Regions from separate parts of the Streptomyces boninensis genome, predicted to be linked through region 1. Evidence: riboswitches for the same ligand, from Rfam matches in the RefSeq annotation. Region 1 holds a riboswitch; each other region holds the start of a gene.
The links. A riboswitch is a leader RNA that binds a small molecule or an ion and turns the genes downstream of it on or off. The one in region 1 is predicted to bind cyclic di-AMP.
Positions count from the first base shown of each region.

Region 2: another riboswitch for cyclic di-AMP. It lies ahead of ACNNMR_RS17175 (transglycosylase family protein); the one in region 1 lies ahead of ACNNMR_RS30255 (LysM peptidoglycan-binding domain-containing protein).
Region 3: another riboswitch for cyclic di-AMP. It lies ahead of ACNNMR_RS09760 (M23 family metallopeptidase); the one in region 1 lies ahead of ACNNMR_RS30255 (LysM peptidoglycan-binding domain-containing protein).

Region 1 is NZ_CP183837.1:6,577,239-6,583,865, forward strand. Features, by position in the region: gene crcB (fluoride efflux transporter CrcB) at 1-75, shown strand, start outside; gene ACNNMR_RS30240 (DUF190 domain-containing protein) at 72-422, shown strand; gene crcB (fluoride efflux transporter CrcB) at 419-793, shown strand; gene ACNNMR_RS30250 (hypothetical protein) at 897-1,445, shown strand; gene ACNNMR_RS30255 (LysM peptidoglycan-binding domain-containing protein) at 1,455-2,351, opposite strand; cyclic di-AMP (ydaO/yuaA leader) riboswitch at 2,354-2,507, opposite strand; gene ACNNMR_RS30260 (serine hydrolase) at 2,751-3,659, shown strand; gene ACNNMR_RS30265 (response regulator) at 3,779-4,198, shown strand; gene nrtL (ArgS-related anticodon-binding protein NrtL) at 4,256-5,335, shown strand; gene lysA (diaminopimelate decarboxylase) at 5,402-6,627, shown strand, end outside.
Region 2 is NZ_CP183837.1:3,801,766-3,808,392, reverse strand. Features, by position in the region: gene ACNNMR_RS17200 (ATP-binding protein) at 1-55, shown strand, start outside; gene ACNNMR_RS17195 (GtrA family protein) at 64-552, opposite strand; gene ACNNMR_RS17190 (5-(carboxyamino)imidazole ribonucleotide synthase) at 697-1,836, shown strand; gene purE (5-(carboxyamino)imidazole ribonucleotide mutase) at 1,833-2,351, shown strand; gene ACNNMR_RS17180 (dipeptidase) at 2,469-3,578, shown strand; cyclic di-AMP (ydaO/yuaA leader) riboswitch at 3,855-4,024, shown strand; gene ACNNMR_RS17175 (transglycosylase family protein) at 4,028-5,248, shown strand; gene ACNNMR_RS17170 (VOC family protein) at 5,329-5,706, opposite strand; gene ACNNMR_RS17165 (CGNR zinc finger domain-containing protein) at 5,777-6,301, shown strand; gene ACNNMR_RS17160 (UDP-glucose dehydrogenase family protein) at 6,410-6,627, opposite strand, start outside.
Region 3 is NZ_CP183837.1:2,176,630-2,183,256, forward strand. Features, by position in the region: gene ACNNMR_RS09745 (AAA family ATPase) at 115-1,668, shown strand; gene ACNNMR_RS09750 (MFS transporter) at 1,678-3,021, opposite strand; gene ACNNMR_RS09755 (ArsR/SmtB family transcription factor) at 3,018-3,593, opposite strand; gene ACNNMR_RS09760 (M23 family metallopeptidase) at 3,717-4,493, opposite strand; cyclic di-AMP (ydaO/yuaA leader) riboswitch at 4,503-4,656, opposite strand; gene ACNNMR_RS09765 (glycoside hydrolase family 3 protein) at 5,022-6,627, shown strand, end outside.

The DNA.
Region 1 (6,627 bases):
GTCTGGGCGGCCGCGTCCACCACCCGCCGCCTGGTCAGGTGGCGCGCTGAGCGAACCGGAGGCACCAGGCCATGACCAGGCTCACCGGCCCCGCCCTGCGGGTCACCATCTTCATCGGCGAGAACGACACCTGGCAGCACAAACCCCTCTTCACCGAAATCGTCCACCGCGCCCACGCCGCCGGCCTCGCCGGCGCCAGCGTCTTCCGCGGCATCGAGGGCTTCGGCGCCTCCTCCCTCATCCACACCTCCCGGCTGCTGTCCCTGAGCGAGGACCTGCCGGTCGCCATCGTCATCGTGGACACCGAGGAGCGGGTCCGCGGCTTCCTGCCGGAGCTGGACGAGCTGGTGGGGGAGGGCCTGGTCATCCTCGACGAGGTCGAGGTGATCCGTTACGTGGGCCGGGGCGGCGACCCGCGGTGAACTGGCTGTTCGTCATCGCCGGCGCCATGGTCGGCGCCCCCCTCCGCTATGTCACCGACCGCGCCGTGCAGCTCCGCCACGACTCCGTCTTCCCCTGGGGCACGCTGACCGTCAACGTCGCCGGCTGCCTCGTCCTCGGCGTCCTCACCGGCGCGGTGGTCGCGGGCGCGGCGGGAGACCGGCTGCAGCTGCTTCTCGGCACCGGGCTGTGCGGGGCGCTCACCACGTATTCGACCTTCTCGTACGAGACGCTGCGGCTCGCGGAGGAGGGGGCGCGGTTCTACGCCGCGGCCAACGCCGTCGCGAGCGTGGTGGCGGGGCTCGGCGCGGTGTTCGTCGGGGTGGCGGTGGCCGAGGCCGCCTGGGGCTGACGGCGGACGCCGCACCTTAAAGAACGATGAGTTTTTCCGGCTCCGCCGCCTTGGCGCTGCCGGGCTGGACGGGACGGGCGGGTGATCCGCAATAATGCGCGCTGTGACGGAGAAGAAGGGCACCAAGATACCGACCGTGAACGCCGCCGCCACCGACCCGGGCGCGGTGCCGGGCCTCGTGCCCGCGCACCAGGAGCCGGAGCCGGAAACGCAGGACCAGGCGCAGGCCGGCGTGGAGACGGACGAGGACGGCGACGGCGTCGAGGCGGAGGCCGCCGAGGACGCGGCGGACGCCGGCGACGCGGCGGAGAGCGCCGGCGAGGACGAGGACGGCGAGTCCACGGACGAGGATGAGGCCGACGGCGAGCCCGGCGACGGTCCCGCCTTCGAGGCCTCCGACCGCCGCGGCTCCATCGCCGTCGACGCCGACGGCGTCCGCTTCACCCTCGACGACACCGAGGCGGACTTCGGCTGGGACGAGATCGGCGCCGTCGAGTGGGCCACCTCGCGCTTCGGCCGCCGGCTCACCGTCACCGTGCACACCCGCCGCCGGCGCGAATACCCGGCCGAGGTGGCCGCGTCCAGCAAGGCCGCCCTCAACGAGTGGACGACCTCACTGGACGAGGCGCTGGACGCCTACCTCGACGAGTAGGTCAGGCGCTCAGTACCACCTGTTCGCCTGCCAGAACTCCCAGGCGCCGCACGGGCTGTCGTAGCGCTCGTTCATGTAGGTCAGGCCCCACTTGATCTGCGTGACCGGGTTCGTCCGCCAGTCGGCGCCCGCGGACGCCATCTTGGAGCCGGGCAGCGCCTGCACCAGGCCGTACGCGCCCGAGGACGGGTTCGTCGCCTTGTGGTTCCAGCCGCTTTCCCGCTCCACGATGTTGCTGAAGCAGGTGAACTGGTCCGCCGGCATCAGCTTCTGCGCCGCGGCCTTCATGCCCGCCTCGGTGGTGGGGATCGCGGACGAGCCGGAGCCACCGGAGCCGGAGGAACCGGAGCCCGAGGAATCCGACGCCTGCTGAACGGGGTTCGAGACCTTCCCGCCCTTGGTGTCCACCTTCAGCTTCGTGCCCACCTTCAGCGCGGCGGGATCCGAGCCGACCTTGTCCTTGTTGTCCGCGTAGACGCGCTGCCAGCCGCCCGGCACGTCGTATTTCGCCGCGATCTTCCCGAGCGTGTCCCCGGCCGCGACGGTGTGCGTGACGTACCGCTGGGCCTCGGCCTTGTCGGCGGCCTTGTCGGCGGAGGAGCTGGGCTTGGCGGCCGGGGCCTTGGCCTTGCCGTCGATGTCCAGCTCCTGGCCGGGCAGGATCAGGTCGGGGTCGCCGCCGACCGTCTTCTTGTTGTCCTCGTACAGCCGCTGCCAGTCGGATCCGTATCCGTGGTCCGCCGCGATGTCCGAGAGGGTGTCGCCCTTCTCCACCGTGTACGCGTTCGCGGCCGAGGCCGCGAGCGTGCCGAGCGCGGGGAGGGCGATGCCTATGCCCGCGACGGTGACGACGCGTCGGGTGCCGACGCGCTGTTTGGGTGCGCGGCGTGTGCCGGTACCGGCCATGCTGGGACTTTCTCCGGCGCCTGCGAGGTGAGCTGTCGGGTTCGGGCTGGAGCTGCCCGGCCGCGCCAATTGGTGCGGCTGCACCCCTAGTCGGGAAAGTCCCCGACGGAGAACGGTGGTTCCCCCGCTCCTGCCCTGCGGTGGCAAGACGACGGTGCCGGCCCCCGACGGGCAGGATTCGGCGGATCGGGGGACGCGGTGCTCGCATGTGCGAACTGCCGTGACACTAAGAGATCTCGGCGGTAGATCACAAGCACATCACGGACAAACGCTCGACCCTTGACCCTCCGTGGTTGCTCCGGTACGCATGCGTCCCCCGCGTTCCCGACTTTCCGTTTTTAAGCCGATGTTGAGGCCGCTCCCAGACGGCTGTGAAATGCGCTGCCTAATTTCCCCGGCGTGTCCCGCTCACCGCGCATCGCGCTCACGACCGCCGCCTTTCTGGCCCTCCTGACCCTCGCCGCGGGTACGGCATGCCAGTCACCGGCCCGCACCGCGGAAGCGGCGGAGCCGTCGAAGTCGCCGAAGTCACCGGGGAAGACGGACAATCCGTCCCCCTCGCCGACACCCACCCCCGACCTCGACGCGACGGTGGACGCCGCCCTCGCCGCCCTCCCGGTCCCATCAGGCCGGTACGCCCTCGCCGTTACGGACCTCACCACCGGCGACACCGCCACGCACGGCGGCGGCACGTACGACACCGCCAGCATCGCCAAGGTCGACATCCTTGCCGCCCTGCTGCTCAAGGCCCAGGACGCCCACCGCAAGCTCTCCGCGTCCGAAACCCGCCTGGCCGAAGCGATGATCACCCGCAGCGACAACGACGCCGCCGACGCCCTCTGGCAGTCCATCGGCGGCGCCGCGGGCCTCGCCGCCGCCAACAAGCGCCTGGGCCTGACCGATACGGACCCGGGCAGCGGCGGCCACTGGGGCCTGACCCGTACCACCGCGGCGGACCAGCTCCGCCTCCTCAAGGCCGTCTTCACCACCGACTCCCCGCTCACGCGCGCCTCCCGGGCCGTCCTCGACGACCTCATGTGCCGCGTCGTCCCCGACCAGCGCTGGGGGATATCCGCGGCGGTCACGGGCGCCGCCGACGGCTCCGTGGCGCTCAAGAACGGCTGGCTGCCGCGCACCGCCACCGGCCGCTGGGACGTCAACAGCATCGGCCGCGCCCAGCGCGCGGGCCACACCTACCTGATCGCGGTCCTGTCCGACGGCCACACCACCCGGCAGCACGGCATCGAGACGGTCGAGCACGCCGCGGAGACAGCCGTCGACGCGGCCGTTGAGGCTGCGGCCACATAGCAGTAAACGCTTCCACACTCCCCTCCCCGCACGCGGGGAAGTACGCAAATCCGGGACGCGGCGGGGGTCGCGCACCTACCCTTTTCTCTGTGCCTGGCTTGTCCGGTCGGGTCCTTGTTGTGGACGACAACAAGGTGATCCGGCAGCTGATCAGGGTCAATCTCGAGCTGGAGGGCTTCGAGGTCGTGACCGCGGCCGACGGTGCCGAATGCCTGGAGGTCGTGCATCGCGTACGGCCCGATGTGATCACTCTCGACATCGCGATGCCGCGCCTCGACGGCCTGTGCACCGCCGCCCGGCTGCGCGCCGACGCCCGCACCCGCGACCTGCCGATCGCCATCGTCAGCGCCTGCACGCAGCTCGAGGCGGAGGCCGGGCGGTCGACGCCGGTCGACGCCTTCCTGGCCAAGCCATTCGACCCGGCGGATCTGGTCAGCCTGGTCCGCCGGCTGCTCGCGAGTACGGGCGACGGCCGCGGCGCCGGGGCGGAAGGCCCCGCGGCCGACGGCGCCGAGTCCGCCGAGAGCGCCCTGCGCTGATCCCACCGGGCGAAACTGGTTAGCCCTGGCCCCCCACCCCTGAAATACGCTTGCCCCGTGACCCCCGCCGAACTCTCCCGCACCGTCCGCTGCGCGCTGCGCGCAGCCACGGCGGAGGGCGAGCTCACCCTCTCCGGCGACCTGCCGGAGCGCATCGTCGTCACACCCCCGCGCCCAGGCGGCACCGGCGACTACGCGACAAGCATCGCCCTGCAGCTCGCCACCGCGGCAAACCTCCCACCGCGCGAGCTGGCCGAGCGCCTCCGCCCCCGCCTGGAGCGGGCGGACGGCATCACCAAGGTCGAGATCACGGGCCCCGGCTTCCTGAACTTCACGCTGGCGGCGAACCGGCACGAGGAGACGATCGCGGCGGCCCTCCGGGAGGGCGGCTCGTACGCGGAATCGAGCGCGCTGGCGGGGGAGACGTACACACTGCACCCGACCCCCGGGGACGTACGAGCAGAGCTCACGGCACAGTCCCTGTCCAGGCTCCTCCGCGCCGCCGGCGCGGAGGTCATGCCGCTCCCTCCGGGGGAAGGCGTCCCGCAAGGCGGGACGGGTTGGCCCGGGACGTTTCGCAACCCGCCCCACCCAGCCGGCACCGCGATCGACGTACGCGTACACCCCACCCCCCTGAGCCGCGCGCAAGCAGAAGAAGCTCGCTCATGGCCAGAAGACCCCCTCCGCTGGGCCCTCCTCCGCCCCGCCGCAGGCGACCGCCCCCGCCTCGACGAGACCCTCCTCACCTCCCACGAGTCCAGCCCTCTCTTCCGCATCCAGTACGCCCACACCCGCACCCGCGCGACCGCGCGCAACGCAGCAGACCTCGCGATACGGCACACTCTTCAGGGCGACATCCCGAGCACCGAGGGCGCAGCCCTCATCACGGCGATCGCCGATCTCCCCACCGTCGTGGAGACCGCCGCGATCCACCGGTCCCCGGACCGGCTCGCTCGCCACCTGGAGCAGCTCGCGACCGCCTGCCTCGCCTTCCAGGCGGACCACCCCCCGCTACCCCGCGGTGACGAAGAGGTCACCGAGAAACACCACGCGCGGCTGCGCCTCACCGCCGCCGCCGGGACGGCGCTGAAACAGGGCCTCACCCTGCTCGGCATCACCGCCCCCGAACGCATCTGAACCAGCCGTCCCAGCCGCCGTCCCAAGCAGCCGTCCCGAGAAACCCGCCCGAGGAGCCAAGCCACCGTGAGTCGTTCCGCCCACCCCGCAGGACCCCGGCACGCCGACGTGCTCCCCGAGGGGCACTACTCGCCGCCGCCCGCCGACCTGAACACGCTCGACAAGCGCGTCTGGTCCCGTACGGTCGACCGCGCCGCCGACGGCGCCGCCACCGTCGCCGGCATCCCGGTCACGCGGCTCGCCGAAGAGCACGGCACTCCGGCGATCTTCCTCGACGAGGACGACTTCCGGGCCCGCTGCCGCGCCTGGGCGGACGCCTTCGCCGGCGCCGACGTCTTCTACGCGGGCAAGGCCTTCCTCTCCCGGGCGGTCGTGCGCTGGCTGACCGAGGAGGGCCTCAACCTCGATGTCTGCTCCGGCGGCGAGCTCGCCGTGGCCCTCTCCGCGGGCATGCCCGCGGACCGCATCGCGATGCATGGCAACAACAAGTCCAACGAAGAGATCGAGCGCGCCGTAGAAGCCGGCGTCGGCCGCATCGTGCTCGACTCGTACCAGGAGATCGTCCGCGTCGCGCACATCGCCCAGCGGCTCGGCAAGACGCAGCGCGTCCAGATCCGCGTCACGGTCGGCGTCGAGGCGCACACCCACGAGTTCATCGCGACCGCCCACGAGGACCAGAAGTTCGGCCTCGCGCTCGCCGACGGGGTGGCCGCGGAAGCCGTACGCCGCGTCCTCAAGCTCGATGGCCTCGAGCTGGTCGGGATCCACTCCCACATCGGCTCGCAGATCTTCGACATGGCCGGCTTCGAGGTCTCCGCCCGCCGCGTCGTCGGGCTGCTCCGCGAGATCCGCGACGAGCACGGCATCGAGCTGCCCGAGATCGACCTCGGCGGCGGCCTCGGCATCGCGTACACCACCGACGACGACCCGCGCGAGCCGCACGAGATCGCCAAGGCGCTCGGCGACATCGTCTCCCGCGAGTGCACCGCCGCCGGCCTCGCCCAGCCGCGCCTGTCCGTCGAGCCGGGCCGCGCCATCGTCGGCCCGACCGCCTTCACGCTGTACGAGGTCGGCACGGTCAAGGAGCTCGACGGCATCCGCACCTACATCAGCGTCGACGGCGGCATGTCCGACAACATCCGCACCGCCCTGTACGACGCCGACTACACGGTCGCGCTGGTCTCCCGCGCTTCCGACGCGGCGCCGATGCTCTCCCGCGTGGTCGGCAAGCACTGCGAGTCCGGCGACATCGTCGTACGGGACGCCTACCTGCCCGCGGACGTCGCCGCGGG
Region 2 (6,627 bases), 2.8 Mb from region 1:
GCTGGTGCAGCAGCGGCCGCCGGTGTTCGCCCTGTTCCTGGGCCGGGAGCGCTGAGCGGCCCGTCAGCGGCGCGCGTGCACCCGCGGTTCCGTACGGGCGGCCGGGATCACCGGGGGCTCCGGGAGGACCCGGAAGACCCAGCTGCGGTACGACCAGAAGCGGAAGGCCGAGGCGACGATGACGCCGGCGAACTTGAAAATGTTGTTCTCCACTGGGCTGTCCCAGTGGAAGCCGTACGTGGCGACGTAGAGGATGCCGTTCTCGATGACGAGGCCGATGGCGCTGAAGAGCATGAAGAGCGCCAGCTCGCGGGTCCGACCGCTCTTGTCCCGGTCCCGGTAGGTGAAGTACCGGAAGCCGAAGTAATTGAAGACGATGGACACGACCGTGGCCACCATGCTGCACCGGACGACGGGCAGCTCGGTATTGTGCCGGACCAGGTTGAAGACCAGGAAGTTCACCACCACGCCGGCCCCGCCGACCGCCGCGAACTTCACCAGCTCCTCGGTGATGCGCCGTATGCGGGAACTGACTATGGCCCGGTCAGTCATAGTGATCTTCAGCTCCGTCGTTCGGCGGTTGTTCGGCGGTCAAGAACTTCATGCTAACCGCCATCGCTTCTCCACCCGGTACTCTTTCCTCTGGGGGATGCCCCCAGACCCCCGGCAGTACATAAGGCCGATACCCTGGGGTGCGTGACGTTCCCGGTAGTCGGCATGGTCGGCGGCGGTCAGCTCGCCCGTATGACCCACGAGGCGGGCATCCCCCTCGGCATCAAGTTCAAGATCCTCAGCGACACCCCGCAGGACTCCGCGGCCCAGGCCGTCGGCGATGTGATCGTCGGCGACTATCGCGACCTGGACACGCTGCGCGCCTTCGCCCGCGGCTGCGACGTGATCACCTTCGACCACGAGCATGTGCCGACGGAGCACCTGAAGGCGCTGCAGGCGGAGGGCATCCCCGTACGCCCGGGGCCCGAGGCCCTGGTGCACGCCCAGGACAAGGGCGTCATGCGCGCCCGCCTGACCGAGCTGGGCGTGCCCTGCCCCCGCCACCGCATCGTCGCGGACCCGGCGGACGTGAGCCGGTTCGCGGCGGAGGGCGACGGCTTCCCCGTGGTCCTCAAGACGGTCCGCGGCGGCTACGACGGCAAGGGCGTGTGGGTCGTGGACTCCGAGGCGGAGGCCGCCGACCCCTTCAAGGCCGGCGTTCCGGTGCTGGCGGAGGAGAAGGTCCCCTTCGCGCGCGAGCTCGCCGCGAATGTCGTCCGCTCCCCGCATGGCCAGGCGGTCGCGTACCCGGTGGTCGAGTCCATCCAGGTGGGCGGCGTCTGCGACACCGTCATCGCCCCGGCTCCGGACCTGGACCCGGCCGCTTCGGTACGGACCCAGGAGCTGGCCCTCCGTATCGCCAAGGAGCTCGACGTGGTCGGCCACCTGGCGGTCGAGCTCTTCGAGACGGCGTCCGGCGAGGTCCTGGTGAACGAGCTCGCCATGCGGCCGCACAACTCCGGCCACTGGACCCAGGACGGCGCGGTCACGTCCCAGTTCGCCAACCACGTCCGCGCGGTCCTCGACCTCCCGCTGGGCGACCCGCGCCCGCGCGCGAAGTGGACGGTCATGGCGAATGTCCTCGGCGGCGACTACCCGGACATGTACCAGGGCTACCTGCACTGCATGGCCCGCGACCCGGGCTTGAAGATCCACATGTACGGCAAGGACGTGAAGCCCGGCCGCAAGGTCGGCCACGTGAACGTCTACGGCGACGACCTGGCCGACGTGCGCGAGCGCGCCCGGCACGCCGCCGACTACCTGCGAGGAACGATCACCGAATGACCACTCCCGAGTCCGCCGAGACCCCGCTGGTCGGCATCGTCATGGGCTCCGACTCCGACTGGCCGGTCATGGAGGCCGCGGCCCAGGCGCTCGCCGAGTTCGAGGTCCCGTACGAGGTCGACGTCGTCTCCGCGCACCGGATGCCGCGCGAGATGGTCGCGTACGGGGAGGCCGCGGCGGACCGCGGCCTCAAGGCGATCATCGCGGGCGCGGGCGGCGCCGCCCACCTCCCGGGCATGCTCGCGTCGGTCACGACGCTCCCCGTGATCGGCGTCCCGGTCCCGCTGAAGTACCTCGACGGCATGGACTCGCTCCTGTCGATCGTGCAGATGCCGGCCGGGGTGCCGGTGGCGACGGTGTCGATCGGCGGGGCGCGTAATGCGGGGCTGCTGGCGGTCCGTATGATCGCGGCGAACGATGCCGACCTGCGTCGGCGGATGGCCGAATTCCAGAGTGAGCTGAACGAACTCGCCACGGAGAAGGGCCGCCGCCTGCGCAAGCGCGCCGCCGAATAAGCAGCCCGTCCGGCGTTTGAGACTGCAATTGATTTGCGGCTCTGCCGCGGGGGGCGCGAAGCGCCGACAGGGGGTCCGGGGCACAGCCCCGTGTCCTCGGAACGGGAGACGCCGACGATGGCCGACCACCTCGCACACGCCCGCGCGCTCCTCGCCGAGCACCCCGTCGTGGACGGCCACAACGACCTCCCCTGGGCGCTGCGCAAGCAGGTGGCGTACGACCTCGCGCAGCGCGACGTCGCGCAGGACCAGAGCGCGCACCTCCACACCGACATTCCGCGGCTGCGGCAGGGCGGTGTGGGTGCGCAGTTCTGGTCCGTTTTCGTCTCCACCGAGCACGCCGGCGACGACGCCGTCAGCGCCGTCCTGGAGCAGGTCGACTGCGTCAAGCGGCTCGTGGAGCGGCACCCGGCCGACCTGAAGCTCGCGCTCACCGCCGACGACATGGAGGCGGCCCGCGCCGAGGGCCGTATCGCCTCGCTCATGGGCGCCGAGGGCGGCCACTGCATCAATAACTCCCTCGCCACCCTCCGCGCCCTCCACGAGCTCGGCGTCCGCTACATGACGCTGACGCACAACGACAACACCGACTGGGCGGACTCGGCGACCGACGAGCCCGCGCACGACGGCCTCACGGACTTCGGCGAGGAGGTCGTCCGCGAGATGAACCGCCTCGGCATGCTCGTCGACCTCTCCCACGTGGCGCCGGCCACGATGCACGACGCCCTCCGCGTCACCGAGGCGCCGGTGATCTTCTCGCACTCCTCCTCCCGCGCGGTGAACGACCACCCCCGGAACATCCCGGACGACGTCCTCGCTCAGCTCCCCGCGAACGGCGGCGTGGCAATGGCCACTTTCGTACCGAAATTCATCCTGCCGCGCCTCGGTGACGAGACCGAGGAGCAGCAGGCGACCCGCGCCACCGCCGCCGTCGTCGCCGACCATCTCGACCACATGCGCGAGGTCGCCGGCATCGACCACATCGGCATCGGCGGCGACTACGACGGCGTTGCCCACACTCCGACGGATATGTCCGATGTGAGCGGATACCCAACGCTCGTAGCCGAATTGCTCCGCCGTAACTGGTCGGAATCCGACCTCGCCCGCCTCACGTGGCGCAATGCCGTACGCGTACTCAAGGACGCTGAATCGGTCGCAACGGACATCTCGGGGCGTCGTGGTGCATCTGTCCGGGTGTTCCAACTCCCCGGTGACACAGCTCACTAAGGCAATTTTCATGGACATCGAGGGGTGCCGCCCCCGGTGTCCATTTTGCTTCCCTTGCGTCATCTCCCCAGGTAACGGCGCCATTTGAGGGCGTGCTTGCTTTTCGTCACATCGCTCTGAGTGCGGTGATCCACCGCAGCGGGTGAGGTTTGTGATCTGCGGCGCCGCAATCGCCGCTTGTTTCCCGGAAATCGATGTGTTTACGGTGCTCGCCGTGTCCGGCTGAAATGTCCGGGCGCCTCGCAGCCGAACGCCTAATCCTGTCGGCGGCCGCGGGTGAACGACACACCGTCTTTACGGCAGGAGCGGGGGACCCAGGTAAGCCGCCGGAGCTGTGCCGCTCAATACACAGCACCGGCTTGGGGTGAAGTCGCGCATCCCCACGCGACCGGGCATCTCCAGCCCGAACCCGACAGCTCACCTCGCAGGCGTCGGAGAGGAGCATGCCCATGTCCGCACGCGGACGTCACCGTCGTCTCGGTCGAATAGCCAAGAAGCGCGCCACTCTCGTCCTCGCCGCCGGTGGCGCGGGCGTAGCCATCCCGATGATCGCGGGCGGCTCGGCCCACGCCGCCTCCGTCGACACCTGGGACCAGGTCGCCAAGTGCGAGGCCGGCGGCAACTGGTCCACCAACACCGGCAACGGCTACTACGGCGGCCTGCAGTTCTCGCAGTCCACCTGGGCGGCCCATGGCGGCACCAAGTACGCCGCCACCGCCGACAAGGCCACCAAGGCCCAGCAGATCGAGATCGCCGAGAAGGTCCTCGACTCGCAGGGCCCGGGCGCCTGGCCGAACTGCGGCCCCGCCGCCGGCCTCGCCAAGGGCGGCCCGGCCCCGCAGACGCAGGCCGAGGCCCCGAAGCAGGAGGCCGCGCCCAAGCAGGAGGCCCCGAAGCAGGAGGCCCCCAAGCAGGACTCCTCGAACGAGGAGTGGGGCACCAAGGCCGCCAAGCCGGCCCCGCAGCAGAAGCAGACCAAGCCGGGCACGTACACCGTGGTCAAGGGCGACACCCTCTCCGACATCGCGCACAAGCACGACGTCAAGGGCGGCTGGCACGCCATCTACGACGGCAACAAGAAGACCATCGGCGGCGACCCCGACCTGATCTTCCCGGGCCAGAAGTACGACTTCGACGGCGACCGCGACGTCACCTTCGAGAAGAAGGCCGCCGCGCCGAAGCAGGAGGCCCCGAAGCAGGAGGCCCCCAAGACCAAGACGAAGCAGGCGGCTGACAGCGCTTCCTCCTCTTCGTCCGACGGCTTCGTCCGCCCGGTCCCGGGCTCCGTCTCCACCCCGTACGGCGCGGGCGGCGGCATGTGGTCCTCAGGCAGCCACACCGGCGTCGACTTCACGGCCGGCACCGGCACCCCGGTGAAGTCCGTGGCCGCGGGCACCGTCGTCAAGGCCGGCAACGGCGCCGACGGCGGCGCGTACGGCAATGCGATCGTCGTGAAGCTCGAGGACGGCCGCTACGCCCAGTACGCCCACCTGTCGTCCATCTCGGTGTCCGCGGGCCAGTCCGTGAAGGCGGGCGACCAGCTCGGCCTCTCCGGCGCCACCGGCAACGTCACCGGCCCGCACCTGCACTTCGAGATCCGCAGCGGCGCCGAGTACGGCTCGGATATCGACCCGGTCCAGTACCTGCGTTCGCACGGCGTCAGCCTCTAAGCGCGGCAGCTAGCCGATACGGCAAACCCCCGGTTCCGGCGGACCGGGGGCTTTGTCGTGTTTGCGTACGAGCGCGGCGCTCAGCAGGCGCACAGGCAGAACGGGTGCCCGGCCGGATCCGCGTACACCCGCCACCGGCCCTCGCCGATCTGATCGTCGAGCAGCTTCGCGCCGAGCGCCAGCACGCGCTCCTGCGCGGCGTCCAGCTCCGCCCGCGGCACCTCCAGGTCGAGGTGGAACTGCTGGCCGCGCTCCCCGTTCGGCCAGTCCGGCGGGACGTAGTCCGCGGACTGCTGGAAGGCCAGCACCTGTCCGCCGGGCGCGGCGAACTCCACCCAGTCGGGCTCGGCCGGGTCCCCCTTGATCTCGCCCCCGTCCAGGATCGCGCGGTAGAACTCCGCGAGCGCACGGTTGTCCGGACAGTCCAGCGCTACGGGCCCCAGCTTGGCGATGGCCATGGCGTTACTCCTTCAGGCGCTTTACCGGTAACGGCTTCTCGTTACCCCATGATGGGGTGACACAGGTAACATGGCAAGGGTGGACACTCCGCCGGGCCTGCAGCTGATCCAGGATTTCGTGAACACCCTGGACGTGGAGACGGGCCAGGACGACCTGGAGTCGTTCCTGACCGACACGCGGGTCTCCGCCCTGTCCCTCCGCAAACGCGACCTGCCGCCGCTCACCCGCCTCCGCGAGACGCTGCGGGCGGTGTGCCTGGCGCACGCGGGGGCCGCGCTGCCGCCGGACGCGCGACGGGAGCTGGAGGGCCTGCTGGCGGCGGCTCCCTTGCGGGTGACGCTGTCACGGGAGGGCGGCGCTGAGCTGGAGCCCGACCCCAGGCTGCAGCGAGTGGAGGCGCTGACGGCCCGTATCGCCGCCGCGATCGCCGCGGGGGCGGCGGACGGCACGTGGGCCCGACTCAAGGCCTGCGAGGCCGAGGACTGCCTATGGGCGTACTACGACCGCAGCCCGGCGGGCCGCCGCCGCTGGTGCACGATGGCGGTGTGCGGAAGCCGCGCGAAGATGAGGACATACCGCACTCGGCAGCGCTAGGAGGGGACGGGGTGGAACGACGCCGCCGAAAAAACCCAGCACCGAGCAGCAGCCGACCACCAGGTTTTTTCGGTGGTGTCGTGGAACCCCGTCCCCGGCCCACGCGCCCTACGCGTTCGGCCGCCCCATCCCGCGATACGTCCACCCGGCCGCCCGCCACTTCTCCGGGTCGAGGGCGTTCCGGCCGTCGACGATGCACCGCCGCGCGGCCACCGCGCCCAGCTCCGCCGGGTCCAGCTCGCGGAATTCGCGCCACTCCGTCAGGTGCAGCACCACATCCGCGCCGCGCACGGCCTCCAGCGCCGACTCCTCGTATCCCAGCGTCG
Region 3 (6,627 bases), 4.4 Mb from region 1:
TGGCAGAGGGCCCCGCACGGCAGCCGGAGAGAACGGACGCCGCCGGACAGCCCCGGACGGTGACCACGAACGGGTCACCGCGCACAGCACCGCCGCAGTACGGGGGAGGAAGACGTGGCACAGGGCGCTGACCGAGCGCGCCGCAATGGCGCCCAAGTGGCGGCCGTACTGCACGACCTGGAGGGGGTACGCACGCTGGCCGAACTCGCGGCCGTGCTGCGCCGGTTGCGCCGCCGTGCGGCCCGCCGCGATGGCGCGGCGCCGCTGACTTTCCGCCAGCTGGCGGAGCGCACGGGGTGGTCCCGCGGGGCGATCGGCGGCTATTTCGGGGGGCAGAACCTGCCGCCGACGGACCGGTTCGACGTGCTCATCCGGCTGCTCGGGGCGACCGGACCGGAGGTCGGGATGCTGGCGACGGCACGGGACCGGGTGGAGGAGTCGCGGCGGGTGCGTACGGCCAGTGGCGCGGAGGCGGGCCGGGGGCGGGACTTGGGCCGGGACTCCAGCCAGGGCCCGAGCCAGGACGCAGGTCGGGACTCCAGCCAGGACCCGAGCCAGGACGCAGGTCGGGACTCGAGCCAGGACCCGAGCCAGGCCCGCGCCCGCCGGAGCCGGACCCCCGCCCAAGACGCCGCCCCGCCGCCCGTACCCCACCAGCTCCCGCCCGACCCCCCGCGCCTGGTGGGCCGCGAGCGGGAGTTGTCGGACCTGACGACCCTCCTGTCCGACACCACCGCCTGGCACGGCACGACCGTGGCGCTGCACGGGCCCGCAGGTGTGGGCAAGTCCGCCCTGGCCATCCAGGTGGCGCACCGGCTCGGCGAGCACTTTCCGCACCACCGGCTGTACGTCGACCTGCGCGGCACGATCCCCGGCGAACGCCCTCTCCCCCGGGCCCGTGCCCTGCACCAGCTGCTGCACGCGCTCGGCGCCCCCGGCCCGCCCCCCGCCGACGAGGCCGAGGCCGCCGCCCGCTACCGCGAACTGGCCGCGCGGCAGCGGCTGCTGATCGTCCTCGACAACGCCCACGACGCCGCCCAGGTCCGCCCGCTGCTCCCCACGGGTCCGCACTGCGCGGCCGTGGTCACCTGCCGCCGCGCGCTCGCGGTGGTCAACGGGGCCGTCCACCTGCACGTCCCGCTGCTCACTCCCGCCGCCTCGCTGGCGCTGCTCAGCGCCTACGCCGGCACGACGCGGACGGCCGCCGACCCGGCCGCGGCGGAGACGGTGGCCCGGCTGTGCGGCCACCTCCCCCTCGCCCTGCGGATCGCGGGCGCCCGGCTCGCGGCCCGCCCCGCCTGGCCGGTGGCGGCCCTGGCCGCCCGCCTCGCCGACCCCCGCCGCCGCCTGGACGAGCTCAGCTATGCGGACCTGGCGGTACGGGCCACCCTGGACTCCGGCTACCGGGAACTGCTCGCGGGCGACGCGGCCGACCGGCGGGCGGCGCGGGCGCTGCCGCTGCTGGCCGCGGTGGGCGACGCGCTGGACGCGCGCCAGGCGGCGGCCGCCACGGGCACGGACCTGGACACGGCGGAGGAGTCCCTCGAACGCCTAGTAGACGCCCAGCTCCTGCGCTCGGACGCGCCGGGCCACTATGGCTTCCACCCGCTGACCCGGCTTTTCGCGCAGCACCACCTGGACACGCCCGCCGGACACGCGCGGCCATGACCCCCGCCGCTAGGCCGCCAACTCCTCCCCCGCCCGCGGCAGCTCCGCCCTCCGTACCGCCGCCGCCGACAGCCCGACCACCGCACCGAGGCAGCTGAACCCCGCCCCGGCGAGAAAGACCGGCGTCGGCCCCCAGAGCCCGACAGCGGCGCCGACGAGCGGGTAGCACATCGGCGCGATGCCCAGGCCCGTAAGGCCCATCAGTGAGGTGACGCGGCCGATGTAGTGCGGGTCGGCGGAGGTCTGGATGAGCGCCTGGGCCAGGCCGCCGCAGATGCCGCACACGGCGCCGCCGACGGCCATGAGCGCGGCGGCCCACGGCAGCGAGGGCGCGAGCGCCACCGCGCCGAGGGTGAGCGAGCCGATGAGCAAAGTGCCGTTCTGTACGGCACCGGCGCGCGGCAGCCGCCCCTTGACGGCGAGCAGCGCCGCACTCGCCGCCGAACCGATGCCGAGACACGCGATCAGCGCCCCCTGCCCGCCCGCACCCCAGCCGCGGTCGGCGGCAAGCAGCACCATCCCGACGTTGAACAGCCCGGACAGCCCGAACTCGCTCAGCGCACCCGACAGCAGCAGCGGCCCGACGACGGGGTGCCGGCGGGCGTAACGCAGCCCCTCGACGAGATCGCGCCACGCGCCTCGCGACCCGGTAGCGACATCCGCCGCGGTCGCGGCCTCGGCCCCGGGTGCGACCTCCACCCCGACCGCGACGGCCTCACCTTTCCCCTGCACGGGCGCCAACGGCGCCAATCGCACCGCCACCAGCAACGGCAGCGAGAACGCGAACAGCGCCCCCGCCACGGTGAACGCCCCCGCCGACCCGGTCGCCGCCATCACCGCGCCACCGAGCCCCGGACCGACCATGTTGTTGCCGATCCGCATCGCCAGCCCGCGCATCCCGACCACCCGCGCCAGCTCCGAAGCCGGCGCCACCCGCGGCGGCAGCGCACCGACAGCCGGCACGAACATCGCGTCCACCGCCCCGAAGACCAGCGCCACCACCACCAGCAGCCACAGCCCGGGCGCCAGCAGCGCAATAGCCGCGGCCAGCGCGAACATGATCAGGCACCGCGCGGCATCGCTGCCGATGACCAGCCGCCGCGGCCCGAACCGATCCGCGAACACCCCGCCGAAGAGCATCAGCGCAGCCCGCGGCACCGAACCGGCCGCCATCACCAGCCCGACCTGCGCCGGTCCGGCCACCTTCGCCGCCGTCCAGGCGAGCGCGACGAAGTAGACCCCGTCGCCGATCAGCGACAGCGTGTACGCGGACAGCCAGCGCAGCACGTTGGCGTCGCGATAGGCGGGCCGGGGCGCCCCGGCCCCGACGGCCCTCACGCCTATCCCGCTCACGGCCGCACCGGAAACCCGTACAGATGGAACGCGACGGCCTCCCGCCCCTCGGTGTCGCCGGCCGCCTCGGCGGCCCTGCCCCGCTCCACCCACCGGTCGGCGAGCGCCGCGACCTCGTCGGCCACCTCCTGCAGCTCGGCCGCCGTCAGCCGGGCCATGGCCTCCGAGCTGAAGTGCGCCCGGGTCCACTCCTTGCCCCAGCCGGCCTGCTGGTCGAGGAAGTTGCGGTACTGCGCCGTGCGGGTCGCCAGCACCTCGCGGGTCACTCCGGCCAGCGCGGCGACGCCCTCGGGGGTCTCGTCGAAGTCCTTGGCGTGGAACGCGAAACCCTGCTCCGTAACGCCCCACCAGCGCTCCCGCCCGTCCCGCGCGCGATCGGGCAGGTCCCGGATGAAGCCGTGCTCGTGCAGCTTGCGCAGGTGATAGCTGACCAGCGACACCGCCTGGTCGACCTCCTCGGCCAGCTGCGAGGCCGTGGCCGCACCGCGCAGCCGCAGCAGCCGGTACAGGTCGATACGCAACGGATGTGTGAAGGCCTTGAGCTTGGCCAGTTCAGTGATGCGAGAGGGCACGCCAACACCGTAGATAGGCAAGGAAAGTTGCACAATATGTCTTGCGCAACTTTTCTTGCACAACTCGGCAGCGAAAAGGCCCGGACCACCACCCGGCCCGGGCCTTTCAGGAGCCGCTACGACTCAGGAGTTCGCCTTCACCCCATGGTCGGCAAGCCACGAGATCGGGTCCACCGCGGAGCCGTACTCGGCGGTCTTGCGGACCTCGAAGTGCAGGTGCGGACCGGTGACGTTGCCCGTCGCGCCCGACAGGGCGATGCGGTCGCCGGTGCCGACCTTCTCGCCCACCTTCACGTCGATCTGCGACAGGTGGGCGTACTGCTGGTAGTCGCCGCTGGCGTGCTTGATGACGACCTCGTAGCCGAACGAGTCGTCGTAGCCGGCCGTGACGACCTCGCCGCCGATGGCGGCCTTGACCTTCGTGCCGGTGGGTACGGACCAGTCCTGGCCGCTGTGCTCGCCGGAGGACCAGGTGCCGCCCGCCTGCTCGAACTTCGCCGTCGGGTTGGCGTCGGAGACCGGGAGGACGGCGTCGGCCTCCTCGGTGGAGGTGCCGGTGCCGTACGAGGCATTGGAGGCGTCCGTGCTGGAGCCGGAGTCGCCCGTGTCCAGGGACAGCTTGTCGCCGACCTGGATCATGTTCGGGTCGTCGCCGATGACGGACTTGTTCTTCTCGTAGAGGGCCTTCCAGCCGCCGTCGACGTCCTCGTCGGCGGCGATCGTGGAGAGCGTGTCCCCGGCCTCGACCGTGTAGGTGGACTCCGCGGCGAGGGCGCCGGTGGCGGAGTAACCCACGATCGGGAGGGCGAGGGTGGCGCCGCCGGCGGCGGCGCGGGCGGCGTAGCGGCGGGCGGTGCTCGGCTTGCGGTGGGCGCGGTGACGGCCTATCGCAGACGTCATGGAGTGAGCTCTCCTTCTCCCTACGCCTGCGAGGTGAGCTGTCGGGTTCGGGCTGGAGATAGCCCGGCCGCGCTGCACTGATGACGGGCGGCTTCACCCCAAGCCGTCCGGGGACGGAACGGCGAAGGTGGGTCCCCCGCTCCTGCCCTGGCGGTGAGCTGTTGCTGCCGGGGGAGCCGCAGGTGCCGTGGGCAGGATTCGGCGGTACGGCGCTGCGGTGTTCGGTTCTCGAACGGACGCAACGCTAGAGGTCTGCAGCCTCTGATTACAAGCTCATCACATCAGCCCCACACATGAATTCCGCTTGGTCACCGGCGAGTTGCAGCGCAATAACCCGGCCTTCTCGGACAAGATCCGATTTACCCGTTTAGGGCGCAGACGCATTGACATGACCAAGAACCCGCTGCCAGATTTGCGGCCGAGTTCTCCTTGGCGGCCACACGGGGGAGCAGACCCGAGCCGGCAGCCACCACCCCCCGCTGCACAGCCGTAGGGCACACGCACGCGTACTCGCTAAGGAGCGATCTCATGCCTTCTCGCAGACATGTCCTCGCCGGATTCGCAGGCGCCGCCATCACCGCGGGCATGACGGGCCCGTCCACCGCCGCGGCCGATTCGTACACCTCCCGGGCCAGGGCGCTGGCCCGCCGAATGACCATTGAGCAGCAAATCGGGCAGCTTTTCGTGGTCGAGGTCGGCGGCACCGCGGCCGACGCCGTCGACGCCACCGCGCAGGCCTTCAACCGCCGCCTTTACGGGGTAAACACCCCGGCCGAGGTGATCGCCAAATACCAGCCGGGCGCCGTAATTCTCTTCGCCACCCGCGGCGTCAACATGACCGGCGTACGCCAGATCGCGGGCCTCACCAACGGCCTGCAGAAGGCCGCCCTCGACGCCCCCGCCGCCACCCCGCTGGTCATCTCCACCGACCAGGAGGGCGGCGCCCGCGTCACCCGCATGCCCGCCCCCGCCACCCAGTTCCCCGGCAACATGGCCCTGGGCTCGGGCCGCTCATTAGCCCACGCCTACCGCTCCGCGGAGATCACCGCCCGCGAACTGGCCGCGGTCGGCATCAACCAGAACTACGGCCCGTGCGCGGACGTGAACCTCAACCCGGACAACACCGCCATAGGAGTACGTTCCTTCAGCGACGAGGCGAAGCTGGCCGCCCCAATGGCCGCGGCCGCCGTCCTCGGCCACGACCGCGGCGGCGTCGCCTCGGCGGCCAAGCACTTCCCCGGCCACGGCGACACGGCCGTCGACAGCCACTTCGGCCTCCCGGAGATCAAGCACACCAGGGCCGAGCTCGACGCCATCGACCTGCCGCCGTTCCGCGCGGCGATCGCCGCCGGCCTCGAAACGATAATGACCGCCCACATCGTGGTGAAGTCGCTGGACGACAGCGGCGCCCCGGCCACGATGTCCCACAAGATCCTCACCGGCCTGCTCCGCGACGAGCTCGGCTTCAAGGGCCTGATCGTCACCGACGCGCTCGACATGCAGGGCGCGGCGGGCGAGTTCCCGCCGGACGTGGCGCCGGTACGGGCCTTCCAGGCGGGCGCGGACATGCTGGTGCTGGCGCCGCAGATGGACACGGCGGTGGCGGCGGTGACGGCCGCGGTGCGCGGCGGCGACATCACCGAGAAGCGGCTGGAGGCTTCGGTCGTACGGATCCTGGCGCACAAGCTGCGGCAGGGGCTGTACGGGGACCCGTACGTCAGCGTCAACCGGGCGGAGCGGGTGGTCGGGAGCTCGTCGCACACGGCGGAGGCGGTGAGGATCACCCGTCCTACGGTGACGCTGGTGAAGAATTCTGGTGACCTGCTCCCGCTGCCGAAGCAGCAGCGGAAGGTCCTGGTCACCGGGTGGGGCGTCCCGGCCACGACGGCGATCGGGCAGAGCCTGACGGCGCGGGGCCAGACGGTCACCACGCTGGAGACCGGCTCGGTGCCGGCGCAGGCGAAGATCGACGAGGCCGTCGCCGCGGCGGCTCAGGCCGACCTGGTGGTCGTGAGCAGCCACGCGCTGGCCAACGCCACGGACAAGGGCAAGGCGCAGGCGGTGCTGGTCCAGGCGCTGCTCGGCACGGGTAAGCCGGTGGTGGTGCTGGGGGTCGGCGTCCCGTACGACATCC